DNA from 3 places in the Ancylobacter sp. TS-1 genome. Region 1 is predicted to be linked to each of the others. Evidence: predicted binding sites of a transcription regulator. Region 1 holds the regulator's gene; each other region holds the start of a gene.

Region 1 (7,246 bases):
CCAGCGACGAGAGAGGCTACCCCCATGACCGACCATATCGTCTCGTCGTTCGATACCGACCTCAAGGAACTCGGCCGCCGCGTCGTCGAGATGGGCGGGCAGTCCGAGCGCCTCGTCGCCGACTCCGTCCAGGCGCTGGTCAAGCGCGATTCCGAACTGGCCCAGAAGGTGATCGTGCTCGACGGCCCGGTCGACCTGCTCCAGCGCGAGATCGAGGAAAAGGCGGTTCTCACCATCGCCCGCCGCCAGCCGCTGGCCGGCGACCTGCGCGAGATCGTCGCCGCGATGCGCATCGCCAACGACCTCGAGCGCATTGGCGACCTCGCCAAGAACACCGCCAAGCGCGTGCTGGCGCTCACCGGCGAGTTCCACCCGCAGAAGCTGGTGCGCGGCGTGGAGCACATGTCGGGCATCGTGCTCGAGCAGCTCAAGATGGTGCTGGATTCCTATGCCAGCCGCGACGCGGCCCGCGCGCTCGACGTCTGGCAGCGCGACGGCGAGGTCGACGTGCTCTACACCTCGCTGTTCCGCGAACTCCTCACCTACATGATGGAGGATCCGCGCAACATCTCGCTGTGCACGCACCTGCTGTTCTGCGCCAAGAACATCGAGCGCATCGGCGACCACGCCACCAACATCGCCGAGACGGTGCATTACCTGACCACCGGCCAGCTGCTCACCGAGGAGCGGCCGAAGCAGGACACCAGCAGCCTGACCAGCGTGGCCTTCCCGGCCTGAGGCCCGTCCCGGGACGAACCCCGGGGCGACGAGCGATCGGATAGCAGACCATGCCCACCAATATTCTGATCGTGGAGGATGAGGAGCCCCTCACCCTCCTGCTCCGCTACAATCTGGAATCGGAAGGCTACGCGGTCGACAGCGTCGGCCGCGGCGACGAGGCGGAGACCCGCCTGCGCGAGAGCGTGCCGGACCTGCTCATCCTCGACTGGATGCTGCCCGGCCTCTCCGGCATCGAGCTGTGCCGGCGCCTGCGGGCCCGGCCCGAGACCGAGCGCATGCCGATCCTCATGCTCACCGCGCGCGGCGAGGAGACCGAGCGCGTGCGCGGCCTCGCCACCGGCGCCGACGACTATGTGGTGAAGCCCTTCTCCGTGCCCGAGCTGGTGGCCCGGGTGCGGGCGCTGCTGCGCCGGGCCAAGCCCGAGCACATCTCGACCCTGCTGCGTGCCGGCGACATCGAACTGGACCGCGAGACCAAGCGCGTGCATCGCGCCGGCCGTGAACTTCATCTCGGCCCCACCGAGTTCCGGCTGCTGGAGTTCCTCATGCAGTCGCCGGGCCGCGTCTATTCGCGCGAGCAGCTTCTCGACGGCGTGTGGGGGCAGGACGTCTATATCGACGAGCGCACCGTGGACGTGCATGTCGGCCGACTGCGCAAGGCGCTCAACCGCCCGCGCCAGCCCGACCCGATCCGCACCGTGCGCGGCTCCGGCTATTCCTTCAACGAGATGTTCGCCCGCGCGCATTGAGCGGGGCGACGATGCCGGGCCGCCACCGTCGCCCAAGCTACCGTCGCCCCGGACGGTCAGGCGCGGGTGATCGACAGCCCGCCATCGACCAGATGGGCGGTGCCCGAGACGAAGGAAGAGTCGTCCGAGGCGAGGTAGAGCACCGAGCGTGCCAGTTCCTCCGGTTTGGCGACCCTCTTCAGCGCATGCAGGCCGGTGACGAAAGCCTGCGCTTCCGGCGTGTCGTTGGCCTCGCGGAACATGTCGGTCTCCACCGCGCCGGGCAGGATCGCGTTCACCCGGATAGCCTGCGGCCCGAACTCGGCGGCCAGCGCCTGGGTGAGGCCGATCAGCCCGGATTTGGAGGCGGCATAGGCGGCGAGGCCGGGAAACGCCGCCGTGTAGCCGACGAAGGTCGAGGTGAAGATCACCGAGCCGCCGCCGGTCTTCAGCATCTCGCCGATCTGATGCTTGGCGCCGAGGAAGGAGCCGGTGAGGTTCACCGCCAGCGTGTCCTCCCACCCCTTGGCCGAGACGCCGGTGCTGGGGCCCTTTTCGCCGAGCGTGCCGGCATTGTTGACGGCGATGTCGAGCCGGCCGAACCGCTCCACCGCCAGGGCCGCCAGCGCGCGGTCATAGTCCTCGTCGCGCACGTCGCCGGCGAGCACCGCCGCCGTGCCGCCGGCCGCGACGATCTCCGCCGCCAGCGCGTCGAGCTCGGCCTGCCGCCGGGCACCCAGCACCAGCTTCGCCCCCTCGCGGGCGAACAGCACCGCCGTCGCCCGGCCGATGCCGGCACTGGCGCCGGCGATCAGTGCCACCTTTCCATCAAGACGTCCCATCTATGTCTCCTCGCAATGTCCAAGACCGCCCATGGCGGCGCGTCGGCGAGTAGTATGGTGATAACGTCGTGTTCGGATTAGCCTGCAAACGGCGGAAATCGTGTCCGGAGAAACCGAACGATGAAACTCGACGGCATTGCCGCCTTCGTCGCCATCGCCGAGGCGGGCTCGATCAGCGAGGCGGCCCGCCGGCTGCGGCTGGCGAAGTCCGTGGTGAGCGACCGGCTGGCGCAGCTCGAACGGCAGCTCGGCGCAAGGCTGGTGCATCGCTCGACACGCCGCCTGACGCTGACCGAGGACGGTCTCGTTTTTCTGGAGCTGGCGTCGCAGTCCCTACGCGGTCTCGAGGAGGCGGCCGCCACGCTCGCCGAGCGGCGCGGGACGCTTTCCGGCCCGCTGCGCCTCTCGGCGCCGGTGTCGCTGACCGCCCTTCATCTCGGCCCCGCGCTCTACCCGTTCCTGCGCCGCCATCCGCAGATCGACCTGACCATCGAGCTGGACGACCGCGTCGTCGATGCGCAGGCCGAGGGCTATGATGGCGTTGTGCGACACGATCCGATGCGCGACAGCCCGCTGACCGCCTGGATTCTCGCGCGCAGCCGGCGCGTGCTGGTCGCCTCGCCCGACTATGTCGAGCGCAACGGGGCGCCGGGCAATCTCGCGGAACTCGAGGACCATCGCGGCATCTTCTACACCCATCGCGGCATCGCCGACTGGCGCTTCGAGGTGGGGGAGAAGGCCGTGCAGGTGCGCGGCCGGCCGGGGCTGCGGGTCAACAACGGCGTGGTGATGCGCGACGCCGCCATCGCCGGGCTCGGCATCACGCTGCTGCCGCTGTTCATCGCCGGGCCGGACATCCGGGCGGGTACGCTCAGGGTGGTCGATGTCGGCGCCGAACCGGAAGCCGAGTTCATCTATGTCGCGCATCCCGAGGGGCGCCGCCCCTCGACCAAGCTGCGCGCTCTGGCCGACTGCCTGCGCGAGGCTTTCGGCGATCCGCCCTATTGGGAAGCCGGACTCTAGGCCGGCCCGCAACGGTCCGCCTGCGGGGAACCGAGCCCGGCGGTGTTATTCCGCCGGCCGGTTGTCGCCCTTCCTCGGCCAGTTGTGCGAGAGCACGAAGTCGGCGATGCGCGGGGCGATCTCGGCGCGGAAGCGCGAGCCGTTGAACACGCCGTAATGGCCGACCGTCGGCTGGAGATAATGCGCCTTCTTGTCGTCGGGCAGGTTCGAGCACAGCCGGTGCGCCGCCCGCGTCTGGCCGACGCCGGAGATGTCGTCATTCTCGCCCTCGACGGTCAGCAGCGCGACGTTGCGGATCTTCGAGGGATCGACCTTCTCGCCGCGATGGGTCATCTGGCCCTTCGGCAGCGACTGGTCGATGAACACGGTCTGCAGCGTTTGCAGATAATATTCCGCCGGCAGGTCCATGACCGAGAGATACTCGTCGTAGAACTCCCGGTGCTTGGCGGCGGAATCGCCGTCGCCCTTCACCAGATGGCCGAACATGTCGGCATGGGCGCGCAGATGGCGCTCCAGATTCATCGACATGAAGCCGTGCAGTTGCAGGAAGCCGGGATAGACCTGCCGCATGACGCCGGCATTCGGCCACGGCACGGTGGTGATCACGTTGCGGCGGAACCAGTCGATCTCGCGGCCATGGGCGAAGATGTTCACCGCCGTCGGGCTCTCGCGCGTGTCGATCGGCCCGCCCATCAGCACCATGGAGGCGGGCACGCTCGGGTCGTCCATCGCCTCCATCCGCGCGACGGCGGCCAACACCGGCACCGCCGGCTGGCAGACCGCCAGCGCGTGGACCCCGCCGCCGAGGTGGCGGAAGATCTCGATCAGATAGTCGATATAGTCGTCAAGGTCGAAGCGGCCCTCGGCCATCGGCACGTTGCGGGCGTCTTCCCAGTCGGTGACATAGATGTCGTGGGTGGGCAGCAGCGTCTGCACCGTGCCGCGCAGCAGCGTCGCGTAATGGCCGGAGAGCGGGGCGACGACCAGCATGCGCGGCTGCGGGCGGCGCGGCGCGTGCGGAAAGTCGCGCTTGAAATGCAGCAGCCGGCAGAAGGGCCGCTGCCACACCGTCTCGATCTCGACGGGAACATGGGTGGCGCCCACCACCGTCTCGGTGATGCCCCAGTCCGGCTTGCCGTAACGCCGCGTCGTGCGCTCGAACATCTCGAACGAGGCCGACATGGTCTTGCCGAAGCCGGTATGGGACAGCGGGTTGGCCGGGTTGCGGTAGAACAGCCGGCCGGCATCGGCCATCACGCGCAGCGGGTCGAGCGCGGCATGGCCCATCTCGAACATCCAGTAAAGCGGCTTGGAAAGCGACGAGGCCGTATCGATCGCCGCTGCGGGCGCTGCCACCGCCTCGGCCGCGTCGGGCACGTCTCCGAATACGCCGATCGCCATGAATACCTCCTGTGTCGGCCCCGTCGCGCATCTCCTCGCCGGGCCCGCTCTTCTTGTGCGTTGCAGCATAGATAGGCTCTTTCGCGGCGCCGTCAACGAGGACGCGCTCTCGCCCTCCGGTCGCCTCTGCGGCTATAGAGGGTCGGATGGCGCCGTTCCGGCGCCGGGGACGGGGCAGGTTCATGTCGCTCTCGCTCGACCATCCCATCGGCGAACGCTTCTTCGGGCTGCGGCTCGATACCCTCATCCGCCTGCGTTGGCTGGCGATTTCGGGCCAGACCCTGGCCATCGTGGTCGTCCAGTGGCTGTTCGGCCTGCCGCTGCCGATCGGCGCCTGCCTCGCCGTCGTCGCCCTGTCGGCCTGGCTGAACCTCGCCCTGCGATTGCGCAATCCGGGCGCGCGGCGGCTCTCCGACGCCGAAGCGGCGTGGCTTCTGGCCTATGACATCCTCCAGCTCGCCGCCCTCCTGTTCCTCACCGGCGGCCTAGCCAATCCCTTCGCCCTGCTCTTCCTCGCCCCCGTCCTGATCTCGGCGACGGCGCTGTCGCCGCGCACGACGGTGCTGCTCGGCATGCTGGCGGCGGTGTGCGCGGCGCTGGTCGGGCTCTGGCAGATGCCGCTGCCCTGGGCGGCCGACGGCGTGATCGGGGCGCCGCCGGAACTGCCGCCGATCTATCTGGCGGCGATCTGGCTGGCGCTCGCCATCGCCATCGCCTTCATCGGCGTCCATGCCTGGCGGGTGGCGGAGGAGACGCGCGAATTGTCGGAGGCGCTGGCCGCCACCGAGCTTGTGCTGGCGCGCGAGCAGCACCTCTCGGCGCTCGACGGGCTGGCCGCCGCCGCCGCCCATGAACTCGGCACCCCGCTCGCCACCATCACCGTCGTGGCCAAGGAGCTCGCCCGCTCGCTGCCGCCCGACAGCGCGCTGAGCGACGACATCAGGCTGGTCAGCGAGCAGGCCGATCGCTGCCGCGCCATCCTGCGCACGCTCACCTCGCTCGGTGCCGGAGACGCCCCCTTCGACCGCATGCCGATCTCCCACATCATCGAGGATGTGGTGGCGCCGCACCGCAATTTCGGCATCGCCATCGAGGTGACGCTGCCGACCCGCAACGACGACGAGCCGATCATCGCGCGCAATCCGGGCCTTCTCTACGGCCTCGGCAACATCGTCGAGAACGCCGTCGACTTCGCCCAGGAGCGGGTCAGCATCGTCGCCAACTGGACCGAGCTCGACGTCTCCATCACCGTCACCGATGACGGCCCCGGCTTCCCGCCCGAGCTGGTGGACAGCATCGGCGCGCCCTATGTCACCAGCCGTGGCCGCAACCGCTGGCGGCGGGGCGTGGACGCGGAGGGCGAGGAGGTGGAGGAGGGGCTCGGGCTTGGCGTCTTCATCGCCAAGACCCTGCTGGAGCGTTCCGGCGCCGAGCTTGCCTTCGTCAATCGCCCCCCGCCGGCCCATGGCGCCATGGTAAGCGTGCGCTGGCTGCGGCGGGTGATCGACATCTCCGGCGAGCGCGGGGTGCGGGAGGACGACTCCGCCCCGGCGTGAGCCGTCGGCTGCGACGTTTTGCGCTTGCCGCGCGCGGGGTATAAACTCGCCCAAAAGTCGAACGAAGGGACGCACCGTCTCGCCGCGTCCGCCGGTATCCGTCCCGCCACGACAGCATGGCGGTGCGCGGGTGGTGCGGCCCGCCTCTGGGAAAGCTCGAAATGCTCGATACCACGTTGGAAATGCAGGACCGCACGCTGCTGATCGTCGACGACGACCGGCCGTTCCTGCAGCGCCTTGCCCGCGCCATGGAATCGCGTGGCTTCACCGTCACCACGGCGGAAACCGTGGCCGACGGGCTCGCCAGCGTGGAAGGCGGGGCGCCGGCCTTCGCGGTGGTCGACATGCGGCTCGGCGACGGCAACGGCCTCGACGTGATCTCGGCGCTCAAGCGCCGCCGGCCCGAGGCGCGGGGCATCATCCTCACCGGCTACGGCAACATCGCCACTGCCGTGAACGCAGTGAAGATGGGCGCGGTCGACTATCTCGCCAAGCCCGCCGACGCCGACGACATCTGCGCGGCGCTGAACGCGCAGGGCGACTACAAGCCCCAGCTTCCCGAGAACCCGATGTCGGCCGACCGGGTGCGCTGGGAGCACATACAGCGCGTCTACGAGCTGTGCGGGCGCAACGTTTCCGAGACCGCGCGCCGTCTCTCCATGCACCGGCGCACGCTCCAGCGCATCCTCGCCAAGCGCGCCCCGCGCTGAGGGGCCAGCGCGCGCCTTGCGGCGACGTCGGATAGGGGAATCTCCGGTAGGCGGGCGGGCATCGTCCGCCTAGGCTTGAGGCATCACGCAACGTCAGCGAGTGCCCCCGGACCGATGAGCGATGCCACTGCCACGCCGCCCGCAGCCCCGCCGCTGAACGAAACCGGCCCGACCGAGCTGCCTGCCGCCGCCGAGTGGCACGCTCTCGCGCATGAGGAGGTGGCCGATCTCCTCGATGTCACCCC
Region 2 (7,246 bases), 380 kb from region 1:
GCGGAACGCAGGACGCCAGTGAAAGGTGTAATTCATGGTTCGCTCGTCGCTCGGCGGAGGCCGCAACCTGTAGTCGTCATATCACGAACGTCATCCCGGCCGGAGCCGCAGGCGCAGAGCCGGGATCGCCGTCGCGATCCCGGATACGGCCTGACGGCCGTTCCGGGATGACGGTGTCGGGAACGCTCAGCGGTAGACGCCGGGGACCGTCAGGTTGGGCGCCTCGCCGAGGCCGATCCACTTGTCGTAGAGCGCCTTGTAGCGGCCGGTGCGGACCTGCTGGTTGACGAACAGGTTGAGGTAGTTGATGAGGCCCTGCTCGTTGCGCAGCGCGATCAGCGCCACGTAGTCGATGTCGTAGGGAGCATCGCCGCCCATCATCAGGCCCTTGTACTTGCCTTCCTTCACGATCGCGGCGGCGACGGTGGAGGTGACGACGGTGGCGTCGATCTGGCCCTGGGCGAGTGCGAGGAAGACGTCGGCCTGGGTCTGGTAGCCGCGGAAGGTGGTGCCGGCGCCCCACTTCTTCACGTCGTTCTCAAGGGCGATCGCCTCGAAGGTGCCGGAGACCGAGCCGGTCTTCTTGCCCTTCAGGCTGTCGTAATCCTTGATGCCGATGCCGTCCTTGGTGAGCACGACCATCTTGAAGGCGAAGTAGGGAATGGTGAAGCCGGCGGTCTTGGCGCGCTCCAGCGTGTCGGAGGTCGAAGCGACGCCGACATCGACGCGGCCGGAGACCAGCGCCGGGATACGGTCGGGGAACGGGGTCTCGACGATCTCGGCCTTCACGCCGAGCGCCTTGGCGAGGTCGTTGCAGTAATCGACGTCGAAACCGATCGGGTTGTTGCTCGCGTCGCGCGAACCCATCGGCGGGAAGTCCAGCACCACGGCGCAGCGCAGCGTGCCGGAGGCGATGATATCGTCGAGCTTGTCGGCCTGCGCGGGCATGGCGGCGGCGAGCGTCAGCGCAGCAGCGGCCAGAATGCCGATTCCCTTAGCCATTACGGCTCTCCTCTGAAGGAAGGTTTGATTGGCTCTTAGTGGCCGTCCGGCGTCGGGCGATGAGGCGCCGTTCGGCGACGGGAGAAGCTTCCAATTTTTGGATCCAAGTTTCAATATCCTTTTTGCACTTCCTGTGCGAATTTATGCGGCAATGGGTGCCCCTCTGGTGCGCGGGCTGGTGAAAAGGCAGTCTGTGCGGGATGTTCGGCACGACGAATCGGCACCAAAGCCGGCGCGCCGGCTCGGTCTTAGGGGGTGTGAAGTGAAGGTGAGAGCCACGGACATCGCGCAGATGGCATCCGCTTCGGACGTCATTTTCGACGCGCTGCGCGAGGCGATCGCCAAGGGCGACATCGCCGAGGGGCAGACCCTGCGGCAGGACCATATCGCCCGCATGTTCAACGTCAGCCGCATCCCGGTGCGCGAGGCGCTGACGCGGCTGGAAGAGCAGGGCCTCGTCTCGACGCAGCGCTACCGCGGCGCCGTGGTCACGACCCTCTCCGCCGACGAGATCCGCGAGATCTTCGAGTTCCGCGCCGTGCTGGAGCCCGAGGTGCTGCGCTATTCGGTCGAGCGGATTTCGGCCGAGGGGCTGGAGACCGCCAAGCGCTTCGCTGATGCTTTCTCGACGGAAACCGATTCCTCGCACTGGGGCGAGCTCAACCGCCGCTTCCACTACAGCCTCTACGAGCCGTCCGGCCGTCCCTATTATCTTCAGACCATCAGCGCCGCGCTCGACCGGGTCGACCGCTATCTGCGCGCCCAGCTCGTGCTGACCTCGGGCATGGCGCGCGCGCGGCGCGAGCACCAGGGCATTCTGGACGCCTGCATCCGGCGCGACGCCGAGGCGGCGGCGCGGCTCACGCGCGAGCACATTCTCGGCGCCAGCGTGTCGCTGATCGACTTCCTTGAGCGCACGCGGGCCGAACGCGCTCTGGCCGAGCGTTCGCCTGCGGCCAATGGCGCCGGCCGCCCGCGCGACTGAGGCCCGCTCGCGGCCCACCCCGCCCTCTACCGGCCAACCCGGGGGAAAATACCTCGGTATTGCCCCAATCGTGCAACGATCGGAAATATTCGGACGTAACGCGGCAATCCGGCCGGGCGAGGTTGGCGGGGTCCGGGCGGCGGGCTTAGCGCCCAGTGCCCCCCACCAAACGCACGCACGTCGTCCGGGCACCCCTTCCAGCATCGCGTGGCCACACCCAGGGGCCTGCCCGCGCCGTCCGGCCCGGGCGGCATCGGGTTGTCGCAAGACTGTCACAGCTTCGTCGTGTTGGGCGGCGTACACAGGTCGCTGGCAGCGTTTGCCGCCATGACGCACGTGGCCGTCGGGACATCGCCGATCCTCGATCGGGCTTGATGGCGTCGCCGGTTCGCCGCGCGTGCCCGCACTCTTCGCAAGCCAGATCAGGGACGGCCCATGTCCGACGACCACTCCGACGACCACTCCGACGAGAAGCCCGAAAACACCAAGGACCAGTTCGCCCGCATCCGCGAGGAGATCGCCGACAGCTTTGACGAGGAGCTGGAGACCCAGCTCGACGAGGACTGGCTCGACGAGCTGGTCGCCGAGGGCATGGGGGAGGGCGGCGCGCCCACGCTCGACCGCAAGATCTATTTCCGCGAGCTGTTCCGCCTCCAGCACGAGCTGATCCGCCTGCAGGACTGGGTGCAGCACAAGAAGCTCAAGGTCGCGGTACTGTTCGAGGGCCGCGATTCCGCCGGCAAGGGCGGCGCGATCAAGCGCGTGACGCAGCGGCTCAACCCGCGCGTCTGCCGGGTCGTGGCGCTGCCCGCGCCGACCGAGCGCGAGCGTACCCAGTGGTACTTCCAGCGCTACGTCTCGCACCTGCCGGCCGGCGGCGAGATCGTGCTGTTCGACCGCTCCTGGTACAACCGCGCCGGTGTCGAGCGGGTGATGGGCTTCTGCAGCCCGGACGAGCTTGAGGAGTTCTTTCGCGCCGTGCCGGACTTCGAGCGCATGCTGGTGCGCTCGGGCATCATTCTCATCAAGTACTGGTTCTCGATCACCGACGAGGAGCAGGAATTCCGCTTCCGCATGCGCATCGAGGATCCGCTCAAGCAGTGGAAGCTCTCGCCCATGGATTTGCAGAGCCGCGTCCACTGGGAGGAGTACACCAAGGCGAAGGAAGAGATGCTGGAGCGGACCCACACGCCGGAAGCGCCCTGGTGGGTCGTGCAGGCGGTGGACAAGAAGAAGGCGCGCCTGAACTGCATCCAACACCTGCTGGAGCAGATTCCCTACGAGACCGTGCCCCGCCCGGACATCGTGCTGCCCGGCCGTGTGCGCCATGACGACTATCTGCGCCATCCGGTGCCGCCGGAAATGTACGTGCCGGAGGTCTACTGACCCCGACACTGTGACCCGCGGCGGCGCCGCGGGTCGACAATTCATAGACCGGCGCGATAATGATCCGCGCGATCATCGAGCCGGTCTATCATGAAACCCTACGAGCAGCGGCTGCCCTTTCATCTCGACTGGAACCTGCTGCGCACCTTCATGGTGGTGGTCGAGCAGGGCGGCATCACGCGCGCGGCCGAGTTCCTCGGCCTGCGCCAGCCCACCATATCGAGCGCGCTCAAGCGGCTGGAGGACGCGATCGGCCATCGCCTGCTCGATCGCGGCCCCAGCCATTTCGCCGTCACCGAGGCCGGCCGCATCCTCTACCAGGAGAGCCGGTCGATGTTCGAGGCGGTGTCGCAGCTGCCCGGCCTGATGAGCGTGGCCGAGGGGCGGGTGAGCGGCCATGTCAGCATCGCCATGACCAGCCACGTGGTCTCGCCGCATTTCGACGCGCTGCTGGCACGCTTCAACCGCCAGCACCCTGACGTCACCTATTCGATCTTCGTCACCGAGAGCGCCGAGGTGCTGAACCGGCTGCGCCAGAACCGCGCCACGCTCGGCCTGTGCCTGATGAGCCGGCCCGACCCCGCGCTCGCCGCCCGCGTGCTGTTCCGCGAATATTTCGGCCTGTTCTGCGGGCCGGGGCACCGGCTGTTCGGCCGCGAGGGACTGACGCTGGCGGATCTGCAGGGCGAGGATTCGGTCTCGTTCCAGACCGATGTCGAGGGTGGCTCGCTGCACTCCGTCACGCAGTTGCGCGAACTCGCCCTGCTGCGCCCGAAGCTGAAGGGCGTCTCGGCCAACCTGCCGGAAGTGCTGCGCATGATCGTCGCCGGAATCGGCGTCGGCGCGCTGCCCGTCCATGTCGCGCGCCGCGAGGTCGAGGATGGCCGGCTGTGGCGGCTTCCGCCGCATGAGGCGCTGCCGGCGGTCGACGTGTTCCGCGTCACCCACCCGCTGCGCAGCCTGAACCCGGCCGAGCGCGTGCTGGTCCAGCAGCTCGACGCGATGCTGGACGAGGTGCCGCTCGACGAGCGCTGCTACCGGGCCTGACCCCCCGCGTGCCGGCGGTGCGACATAGGCCGGCGCTATGCTCGCCATGTCCATTATCTATTTGCGCGATGATGGTGGCGCGGCCACCCTCGCATGGTGCATGGCCCAACCGTTGCGGACGCGGCGCGGGCCGAACGCAGCGAGCGCGCGATGACCAATCCTCCCCCGTCCAACCTGTTCTACCAGACCCGCCTGCGCCGGCCGATGCTGGCGCGCGGCGAGGGCGTCTATCTCTGGGACAGCGAGGGGCGGCGCTATCTCGACGGGTCGAGCGGCGCCATGGTCTCCAATATCGGCCATTCCAACCCGGCGGTGCTGGCGGCCATGCGGCGGCAGATGGAGCTGTCCACCTTCGGCTATCGGCTGCATTTCGAGAACGAGCCGGCCGAGGCGCTGGCCACCCGCATCGCGGAGCGTATGCCCGAGGGGCTCGACCGCGTGTTCTTCGTCTCCGGAGGCTCGGAGGCGGTGGAAAGCTGCCTCAAGCTCGCCCGGCAATATGCCGTGGCGCGCGGCGAGGGGCAGCGCTGGAAGGTGATCTCGCGCTTTCCCTCCTATCACGGCTCGACGCTGGGGGCGCTCGCCGTCACCGGCATGTCGCTGATGAGCGCGCCCTTCGCGCCCATGCTGCGCGAGATGCCGAAAATCCCCGCGCCGACCTGCTATCTCGACCGCGACGGGCTGAGCCTGGAAGAGCGCGGGCTGCGCTACGCCCGCATGCTGCGCGAGGAGATTCTGGCGCAGGGGCCGGAGACGGTGCTCGCCTTCATCATGGAGCCGGTCGGCGGCGCCTCGACCGGGGCGCTGGTGGCCCCCGACAGCTACTATGCCGAGATCCGCGCCATCTGCGACGAATTCGGTATCCTGCTGATCAGCGACGAGGTGATGAGCGGGGCCGGGCGCACCGGGCGCTACCTCGCCGGCGAGCACTGGGGCCTGCGGCCGGACCTCGTGGCGCTCTCCAAGGGATTCGGTGCCGGTTATGTACCGCTCGGCGCCATGGTCGCCGACCGCACTATTGCCGAGACGGTGATCGACGCCGGCGGCTTCGTCCACGGCCACACCTATGCCGGCAATCCGCTGGCTTGCGCGGCGGGCCTCGCCGTGCTCGACGAGATCGACCGGCAGGACCTGATCGCCGCCGCCGCCCGGCAGGGCGCGGCGTTGAAGGACCGGCTGCAAGGGCTGATGGCGCGCTATCCCTTCATCGGCGATGTGCGCGGCAAGGGGCTGCTGCTCGCCTTCGAACTGGTGGCGGATGTCGAGACCATGGCGCCGCTGCCGGTGGGGCTGAACGCCCATCTGCGCCTCGTCGACATCGCCTATGACGCCGGGCTGATCATCTATTCGCGCCGCACCCGCGGCGGGCGCATCGGCGACCATTTCCTCGTCTGCCCGCCGCTGATCGTCAGCGACAGCGAGATCGACGAGATCATGGACAAGCTCGACCGCGCGCTCGCCACCTTCGCCGCCGAGGCCGGCCTGCCGGTGGGAGCGCCGTCATGAGCCGTCCGGTCATCGTCACCTGCGCCGTCACAGGGTCGATCCACACCCCGACCATGAGCGCCCATCTTCCGGTCACGCCCGAGGCGATCGCCGAGCAGGCGGTGGAGGCGGCGCAGGCGGGCGCGGCGATCATCCACCTGCATGCCCGCGATCCCGCGAGCGGCCTGCCCTCGGCCGACCCCGCCCTGTTCGTGGAGATCGTGGAGCGCATTCGCGCGCGCAGCGACGCGGTGCTGAACCTCTCGACGGGCGGCTCCTCGCGCATGACGCTGGCTGAGCGCCTCGCCGCCGCGCGCCTCATCCGCCCGGAAATGTGCTCGCTCAACATGGGCTCGATGAATTTCGGCCTGTTTCCGCTGGCTGAGCGCTATGGCGAGTGGAAGCACGACTGGGAACCCGCCTTCCTGGAGGCCACCCGCTCGGTGATCTTCAAGAACAGCTTCGAGGACATCGAGACCATTCTCGGCGATCTCGGCGGCGAGGGCGGCGCCCGCTTCGAACTGGAATGCTACGATGTCGGCCATCTCCAGACGGTGGCCTTCTATCTGGAGAAGGGGCTGCTCAAGGCGCCGGTCTTCGTGCAGTTCGTGCTCGGCGTGCTTGGCGGCATCGACGCCGCGCCCGAGCAGCTCATGCACATGAAGGCGACCGCCGACCGGCTGCTGGGGTCGAACTACCGCTTCTCCGTGCTCGCCGCCGGCCGCCAGCAAATGCCGCTCGGCACCATGGGGGTGATCCTCGGTGGCCATGTGCGGGTCGGGCTGGAGGACAACCTCACCATCGCGCGCGGCCGGCTCGCCACCAGCAATGCCGAGCAGGTCGCCAAGATAAGGCGCATCCTTGAGGAACTGGGCCACCGTGTCGCCACGCCCGACGAGGCGCGGGCGGAACTCGGTATAGCTACGGCGGGTACGGCGCGATGAAGGTCATCTATGACGAGGCGCAGAAGCGGCACCATCCCGGCTTCTTCCTGACCAGCGGGGCACGCGCGCCCAATCCCGAGACGCCGGCGCGGGCGGACATGCTGTTCGCCGCCGCCACCGCCGCCGGCCTCGTCCACGAGATGCCGCCCGATCTCGGCCTCGCCCCGGCGGCGGCGGTCCACACGCCGGAATATCTCGTCTTCCTCGCCAACATCTTCGCCCGCTGGCAGCGCATCGAGCTGGCCTCCGAGGAGGTGATCCCCAACATCCACCCCGACCGGCGCGACGGCGCCTATCCGCTCTCGGCGGTCGGGCAGGCCGGCTACCACATGGCTGACACCTCCTGTCCCATAGGGGCCGACACCTATGGCTGCGCGCTGCGCAGCGCCCATGCCGC
Region 3 (7,246 bases), 1.0 Mb from region 1:
AGGCTACGAGGCCGGCTGGCGCGGCTCGGACATCGGGCGCGACCTGTGGAAGGTGCGCAACGCCAAGCCGCTGTGGTCCAAGTTCGGTACCTATCTGGGCATCGCGCTCGGCGGGCTCGACATGTGGACCAACACTCTGCTCGGCTTCTCGCTGTTCGGCACGCTGAAGCACGGCAAGCCCGACCACGCCACGCTGAAGCCGGTGGCGGAGACGAAGCCGATCGCCTACCCCAAGCCCGATGGCGTCGTTTCCTTCGACCGGCTCTCCTCGGTGTTCCTGTCGAACACCAATCACGAGGAGGACCAGCCCATTCACCTGAAGGTGGCGGACCCCGCCCTGCAGAAAGCCTCCGAGCACGACGTCTATGGCGGCCCGTCCGCCCGCTACTGCCCGGCGGGCGTCTATGAATGGGTGGAGGCGGATGGAAACGGTGCGGGCGCGCGCTATGTGATCAACGCGCAGAACTGCGTGCACTGCAAGACCTGCGACATCAAGGACCCCAACCAGAACATCACCTGGGTGGCGCCCGAGGGCGGCGGCGGACCGAACTACCCCAATATGTGAGGCGCGCATGCTCTTCCGGCTTCTGGCGACCCTTCCGGCGGCGGCGCTCGCCGTCCTTCTCGCGGCGGACCCGGCGTCGGCGCAGCAGGGGCCGGACTACACGCCCTATCGCGAGGGGCTGTTCCTGCGCTACCTCAACGCCGTGCCCGGCGAGATCGACGGCGTGCCGCGCATCGGCCTCTCCCTTGGCGGGCGCACCCTGCGGGCCGAGATCGATTCCGGCTCGACCGGCATCGTCGTCGCCGCCGAATTCGTGCCCGGCTTCGAGCAGTTCCCCTCGCAGGGGCCGGCGAAGCTGACCTATACGAGTTCGGGCCGGGTGATGCTGGGCCAGTGGGTCGTGATGCCGGTGACGCTGAGCGGGCGCGAGGGCGCGAGCGTGACGACCGCCCCGCTGCCGGTGCTCGTCGTGACCGAGGTCCAGTGCCTCGACACCGCGCGAAGCTGCGCGCCGACCACCAGCCCGCGCAACATCGCCATGGTCGGCGTCGGCTTCGCCCGCGAGGGCGACCGCCAGAGCCAGAGCACCCCGGACAAGAACCCGCTGCTCAATGTCGCCGGCGGCGAGGGCCCGCGCCGGCAGGGCTATGTGCTCACCCGCGAGGGGGTGCATGTGGGGCTCACCGCCGCCAATACGCGCGGCGTGTTCCGCTATCTCAAGCTGGAGCGCAACGCCGACGGCACCGACTGGAAGCCGACGCCGGCCTGCATCTCGCTCAACGGAGCCACGCCGCCGGCCTGCGGCTCGGTGCTGGTCGATACCGGCGTGTCGGCGATGTTCATGACCGTGCCGCCCGGGCAGGCGGCAGGAGCGCAGCGTACATTGGCACCCGGCACGCTGGCACCCGGCACGCAGGTCGCGGTGAGTGTCGGGGCGGGCGAGGCGGCCTTTCCGCTCTACAGCTTCGCGGTCGGCGACGGCTCCCCGATGGCGCCGAGCGCCGTGCATCTGCGCGTGTCCGACCGGGCGGCCTTCGTGAACACCAGCTACCATCTGCTCAACGGCTTCGACGTGCTGTTCGACGGCGAGGGCGGCTATGTCGGGTTCCGGCCGAAATAGCGGGGCGGCGAGCATTGGCGCCTGGGGGATCGAATGGCCAGCGACATCGACGAACTGAGGCAACTCTTCGTGGGCCAGCCGCGCCCGACAAGCTGGGCGGAGCGGCGGCAGCGGATGGACGACATCTGCGCCATCGACCGGCCGCCCGATGACGTCGCGTTCACGCCTGTCGACCTTGAGGGGCTGCCGGCCGAATGGTCGCTGGCGCCGGGGAGCGACGCGACGCGCGTCCTGCTGTATTTCCACGGCGGCGGCTACTGCTCGGGCTCGATCCGCAGCCATCGGGCGATGGTGGGTGCCTTCGGCAGGCAGGCGGGCATCCGCACCCTCGCCATCGGCTACCGGCTGGCGCCGGAGCACCCCTATCCCGCCGCGCTCGACGACGCTCTCGCCGCCTGGCGTTTCCTGCGGGCGCAGGGCTATGCGGCGGAGGCCATCGCGATCGGCGGCGACAGCGCCGGCGGCAATCTGACGCTCGCCACGCTGATAGCCCTGCGCGAGGCAGGGGAGGAAATGCCTGCCGCCGCCTGGCTGGTCTCGCCCTGGACCGACCTGACGATGAGCGGCGCCACGCTTGACAGCAAAGCGGCGGTCGATCCGCTGATCAGCCGAGACTATCTCGCCGGGCTGGCGCAAGCCTTTCTGGCGGGGCGCGATGCGCGCGATCCGGCGGTCTCGCCGCTCTTCGCCGACCTTGCCGGACTGCCGCCGACGCTGGTCCAGGTGGGCTCCAGCGAGGGGCTGCTGGACGATGCGGTGAGCATTGCCCGCGCGCTCGGTGCCGCCGAGGTGCCGGTGGTGCTGGAGGTGTGGCCGCACATGATCCATGCGTGGATGCTGTGGGCCGCCCGGCTTGCCGATGGGCGTGCCGGGCTTGTGCGCGCCGCCGGCTGGCTGCGCGCACAGTTCGCGCTCAGAACAGGCTGAACACGAACACCGCGAGCAAGACGCCGGCGGCCCACAGGTCGGAGATCATCGCCACGTTCTCGCGCAGGCCCCGGTCCGGGCGCCGCATGTGGTTGAGGCCGGCGAGGCCGAGGAACAGGCCGCCGATGAAGGCGACCGGCAGCGCCCAGATCGAGAAGACGATCGACAGCAGGCCGGCGAGGCCGATGGAGACATTTGCGAAGCCAAGCTCCTGCACGATGACATGGGCATGCGGCGCCTCGACGCCGAGGATGGTCTTCAGCGTGAAGCCGGGCTTGAGGATCTGCGAGACGCCGGCCAGCAGCAGCCGCACGCCGACCGCCCAGAAGGCGAACCATTTGGTGGCGGCGACGACGAAGCCGCCAAGGCTGGTGATGCTGCCGAACTCGGCGCCGATGCTGATGACCGGCGCCACCACCATCGTCAGCACAATAAGCGCGTAGTACATCGAATCCCCCTGCCGCCGGTCTGCCAGCCATCGCGGAAGTGTGACGACGGCGCGCGGGCGAAGTCAACGAAGGTACGAGACCCGTCCCGCCCGCAATCGCGCGGGTGCCCGTTACCTCCCGCGTTGCGGCCGGCCGGAGAGCGTTCCCCGGGACGACGACACGGGCGGATTGAAAACGCAGGCGAATCCCGTGAATGCGGCGCGCGTGCGGGCGGCCGGACCGCCAACCCGCGCAAAGCGGCGCGGCATGCGGCATTGCGCGCCGTCATCGAACTGTAATGTCACCTTCATCCACTCGTCACGGCGCGCCGTTAACCCAAGCCGGTCTTCAACAGCCGGCAGGAGTTCCGATGGCGGCGGCGCTGCAACTCGACCGGGTCAGCAAGACCTATGGCGCCATGCGCGCCGTGGACAACGTCTCGATCCTGATCCGGGAGGGCGAGCGCGTGGCGCTGATCGGCGCCTCGGGCTCCGGCAAGTCGACGCTGATCCGCCTCGCCTCCGGGCTGATCCTGGCCGATGCGCAGGGTAACGGCACCGGCGCGGTGCACGCCTTCGGCCTCAAGGTACAGGAAGGCGGCCGCCTGGCCTCTGAGGTGCGCGCGGCGCGCCGCAATATCGGCCTCGTCTTCCAGCAGTTCGCACTTGCCGGCCGGCTCAGCGTCATGACCAACGTGCTGGTCGGCGTGCTCGGCCGGATCAACGTGCTGCGCGGCACGCTCGGCCTGTTCAATGCCGACGAGAAGCGCACAGCCTATGCCGCACTCGCCGAGGTCGGCATCGCCCAGCACGCCGCCAAGCGTGCCCGCGAGCTTTCCGGCGGCCAGCAGCAGCGCGTCGCCATCGCCCGCGCGCTGGTGCAGGGCGCCCGCCTCGTGCTCGCCGACGAGCCGATCGCCTCGCTCGACCCCAAGAGCGCCAAGCGGGTGATGGACACGCTGGTGACGCTGAGCCGCGACCACGGCATCGCGCTGGTCGTGTCGCTGCATCAGGTGGACTACGCCACCGCCTATTTCGACCGCGTCATCGCGATGAATGCCGGGCGCGTCGTGTTCGACGGCCCCGCCGCGCAGATCAACGCGGCCTTCCTGACCGAGCTCTACGGCGCCAGCGCCGAGGAGCTGATCCTTCCCAGCCAGTTCGTGGTGCCGGTTCCCGCCGATGCCGCTGCCCCCTCCCAGACCGTTTCCTGACAGGAGCACACCCATGAAACGCCTGATCGCCGCCAGCCTCGCGCTGGCCGCCCTCGCGAGCGCCCCGGCCCGCGCCGCCGAAGAGATCAAGGAACTGAACTTCGGCTTCATCTCGACCGAGTCCTCGGCCAACCTCGCCAAGAGCTTCGAGCCGCTGATCAAGGACATGGAAAAGGCCATCGGCATTCCGGTGAAGCCCTTCTTCGTCGGCGACTATGCCGGCGTGATCGAGGGCATGCGCTTCAAGAAGGTCGACGTGGCGTGGTACGGCAACAAGTCGGCCATGGAAGCGGTGGACCGCGCGGGCGGCGAAGTGTTCGTGAAGACCGCCAAGCCGGACGGTTCCTCGGGCTACTACTCGCTGATCGTCACCAACGTCGACCGCAACGACATCAACGAGCTCAAGGACGTCCTGGACTGCTCGAAGGGCTACAACTTCGGCAATGGCGACCCGAACTCCACCTCGGGCTTCTTGGTGCCGAGCTACTACGTCTTCGCGCTGAACAATGTCGACCCGAACAAGTGCTACAAGCGCGTCGTGGCCGGCAACCATGAAGCCAACCTGCTGTCGGTCGCCAACAAGCAGGTCGACTTCGCCACCAACAACACCGAGAACGTGTCGCGCCTCCAGTCGACCCGTCCGGCCGAAGCCGCCAAGATCAAGGAAGTGTGGCGCTCGCCGCTGATCGCCGGCGACCCGATCGTGTGGCGCAAGGATCTGCCGGCTGACCTCAAGGCCAAGATCTACACCTTCTTCATGACCTATGGCCGCAACGGCACGCCGGAAGAGATCGAGCATGCCCGCGCCGTGCTCGCCAAGACCTCGGACGGCTGGGGTCCCTTCCTCGCCTCTTCCGACGCCCAGCTGATCCCGGTTCGCCAGCTCGAACTGTTCAAGGCCAAGGTCAAGGCCCAGAACGACGACAAGCTCTCGGCTGACGAGAAGGCCGCGAAGATCAAGGACATCGACGCCAAGCTCGCCGCTCTCGAAGAGCAGCAGAAGAAGCTCCCCAGCATGTGAGCTGCGACGGGCGGCCTGCGCGCCGCCCGTCCTCTTCCTCGCGATCCGATCCCGATCCCGGAGCGGCCGACAGGGCCGCCTCCGGGATCGCCGCGAGAGGCGGCCGGCACAGCCCCGCCATCGAGAACCGCCCTCGAAATACGCCCTCGGAATCCGCCCTCCTTGCCGCCGCGACGCCGCGGCCGTGCCGACGACAGGGACACCGCCATGTTCGCCACCGAAGCCGAGCGTACCGCCCACCGCGCCGCTGAGCGCGCTCTGCCGGCCCCGCCGGTGACGCCGCTCCTCACCCGCCTGACGCGCCTCGCCCTCGGCGCCCTGCTGGTGGTGCTGCTGGTGTTCTCCTGGCACGAGGCGGAGATGAACCCGGCCCAGCTCATGCGCGACGCCGGCAACATGGCCACCCTCGGCGCCGACTTCCTGCGTCCCGACTTCACCGACTGGGACGTCTATCTCAACGCCATGCTGGAAACGCTGGCGATCGCCATCTGGGGCACCCTGCTGGCCGTGATTGTCGGCATCCCCTTCGGCATCCTCTCGGCCGACAATGTGGTGCCGCGCTGGGTCGCCTTCCCGATCCGCCGGGTGATGGACGCCTGCCGCGCCATCAACGAGCTGGTGTTCGCGCTGATCTTCATCGCCGCCGTCGGCCTCGGCCCCTTCGCCGGCGTGATGGCGCTGTGGATCCACACCACCGGCGTGATCGCCAAGCTGTTCTCGGAGGCCGTCGAGGCCATCGACCCGGCCCCGGTCGAGGGCATTCGCGGCACCGGCGGCACCTGGCTGCAGGAAGTGATCTACGGCGTGCTGCCGCAGGTTCTGCCGCTGTGGATCTCCTATGCCCTCTACCGCTTCGAATCCAATGTCCGCTCGGCGACCGTGCTCGGCATCGTCGGCGGCGGCGGCATCGGCATGACCTTCAACGAGACCATGCGCGGCTTCCTCTACTCGCAGGCCGCCGCGATCCTGATCATCGTGGTGCTGACGGTCTCGGTGCTCGACATGATCAGCCAGCGGGTTCGCAAGCGGTTCATCTGAGCCTTTCAGGACGCCGTCCCGGCCTGCCGGGGCGGCCGACGCACGAGACGCGGCGCGGACGGGATCGTCCGCGCCTTTTTTCGTTTCGCACGGCGCGCGCCCGCCGGGCGGAAAATGGCGCACAAGCTCTCCAAACATTAATGTCGCGGTCACCGTCCCGCCAGCATCGGCCGGCTCATATGGCCGTTCCGCCCCACCGGAGTCGCTCCCTTGCGTGCCATCCTCTCGCTCCTCGCCGATGTCTGGCGGCTGTCCATTCCCTATTTCCGCGGTGAAGACCGCTGGCGCGGCCTCGCGCTGCTGGGGGCGGTGGTCGCCATGGAGGTGGCCTGGGTCTTCGCCTCCGTGATGGTCAACAAGTGGAACGCCGTCTTCTACGACGCGATCCAGGAGAAGGACTATGCGGCCTTCACCCGCCAGCTCTGGATTTTCGCCTTCATCGCGGCGGGCGCGATCACGGTCGCCGTCTATCAGGTCTATCTGCGCCAGTGGCTGGAGATACGCTGGCGCAACTGGATGACCGAGAAGTACCTCTCCGCCTGGCTCGCCAACCAGACGCACTACCGGATGCGGCTGAAGGGCGACATGGCCGACAACCCCGACCAGCGCATCGCCGAGGACATCCGCAGCTACATCGCGCAGACCATCAGCCTGTTTCTGGGCCTGCTCAACGCGGTGATGACGCTGTGCTCCTTCGCCGTCATCCTGTGGGGCCTGTCGGGTGGCTTCTCGTTCAACCTGTTCGGCGGAAGCTGGACCATCCCCGGCTATCTCGTCTGGGCCGCCTTCGCCTATGCGGCGGCCGGCACGCTGCTGGCCCATCTCATCGGCCGGGTGCTGGTGAAGCTGAACTTCGACCAGCAGCGCTTCGAGGCGGATTACCGCGTCGAACTGGTGCGCGTGCGCGAGAATGGCGAGCAGATCGCGCTGATGAGCGGCGAGCCGGTGGAGCGCGGGCGCCTGCTCTCGCGCTTCGCCCATGTGGTGCACAATT

Evidence for each region. Region 1 encodes PhoB, which activates phosphate uptake and scavenging genes when phosphate is short. Its sites were predicted from a motif close to TGTCATNNANCTGTCAT; they were not measured.
Region 2: the regulator PhoB is predicted to act here: its motif matches at 2,247-2,263, upstream of ppk2 (polyphosphate kinase 2).
Region 3: the regulator PhoB is predicted to act here: its motif matches at 3,264-3,280, upstream of phnC (phosphonate ABC transporter ATP-binding protein).

The regions. Positions count from the first base shown of each region.
Region 1 covers NZ_CP045144.1:2,982,889-2,990,134, forward strand. Annotated here, with positions in the region: gene phoU (phosphate signaling complex protein PhoU) at 25-738, shown strand; gene phoB (phosphate regulon transcriptional regulator PhoB) at 789-1,490, shown strand; gene GBB76_RS14040 (SDR family oxidoreductase) at 1,547-2,311, opposite strand; gene GBB76_RS14045 (LysR family transcriptional regulator) at 2,432-3,334, shown strand; gene GBB76_RS14050 (polyhydroxyalkanoate depolymerase) at 3,380-4,735, opposite strand; gene GBB76_RS14055 (ActS/PrrB/RegB family redox-sensitive histidine kinase) at 4,918-6,291, shown strand; gene GBB76_RS14060 (ActR/PrrA/RegA family redox response regulator transcription factor) at 6,453-7,001, shown strand; gene GBB76_RS14065 (HAD-IC family P-type ATPase) at 7,116-7,246, shown strand, end outside.
Region 2 covers NZ_CP045144.1:3,362,585-3,369,830, forward strand. Annotated here, with positions in the region: gene GBB76_RS15735 (amino acid ABC transporter permease) at 1-36, opposite strand, end outside; gene GBB76_RS15740 (transporter substrate-binding domain-containing protein) at 187-1,002, opposite strand; gene GBB76_RS15745 (GntR family transcriptional regulator) at 1,295-1,987, shown strand; gene ppk2 (polyphosphate kinase 2) at 2,423-3,373, shown strand; gene GBB76_RS15755 (LysR family transcriptional regulator) at 3,464-4,420, shown strand; gene GBB76_RS15760 (aspartate aminotransferase family protein) at 4,571-5,926, shown strand; gene GBB76_RS15765 (3-keto-5-aminohexanoate cleavage protein) at 5,923-6,849, shown strand; gene GBB76_RS15770 (histone deacetylase family protein) at 6,846-7,246, shown strand, end outside.
Region 3 covers NZ_CP045144.1:37,448-44,693, forward strand. Annotated here, with positions in the region: gene GBB76_RS00170 (electron transfer flavoprotein-ubiquinone oxidoreductase) at 1-565, shown strand, start outside; gene GBB76_RS00175 (hypothetical protein) at 573-1,625, shown strand; gene GBB76_RS00180 (alpha/beta hydrolase) at 1,659-2,552, shown strand; gene GBB76_RS00185 (hypothetical protein) at 2,539-3,000, opposite strand; gene phnC (phosphonate ABC transporter ATP-binding protein) at 3,351-4,193, shown strand; gene phnD (phosphonate ABC transporter substrate-binding protein) at 4,207-5,214, shown strand; gene phnE (phosphonate ABC transporter, permease protein PhnE) at 5,422-6,252, shown strand; gene GBB76_RS00205 (ABC transporter ATP-binding protein/permease) at 6,463-7,246, shown strand, end outside.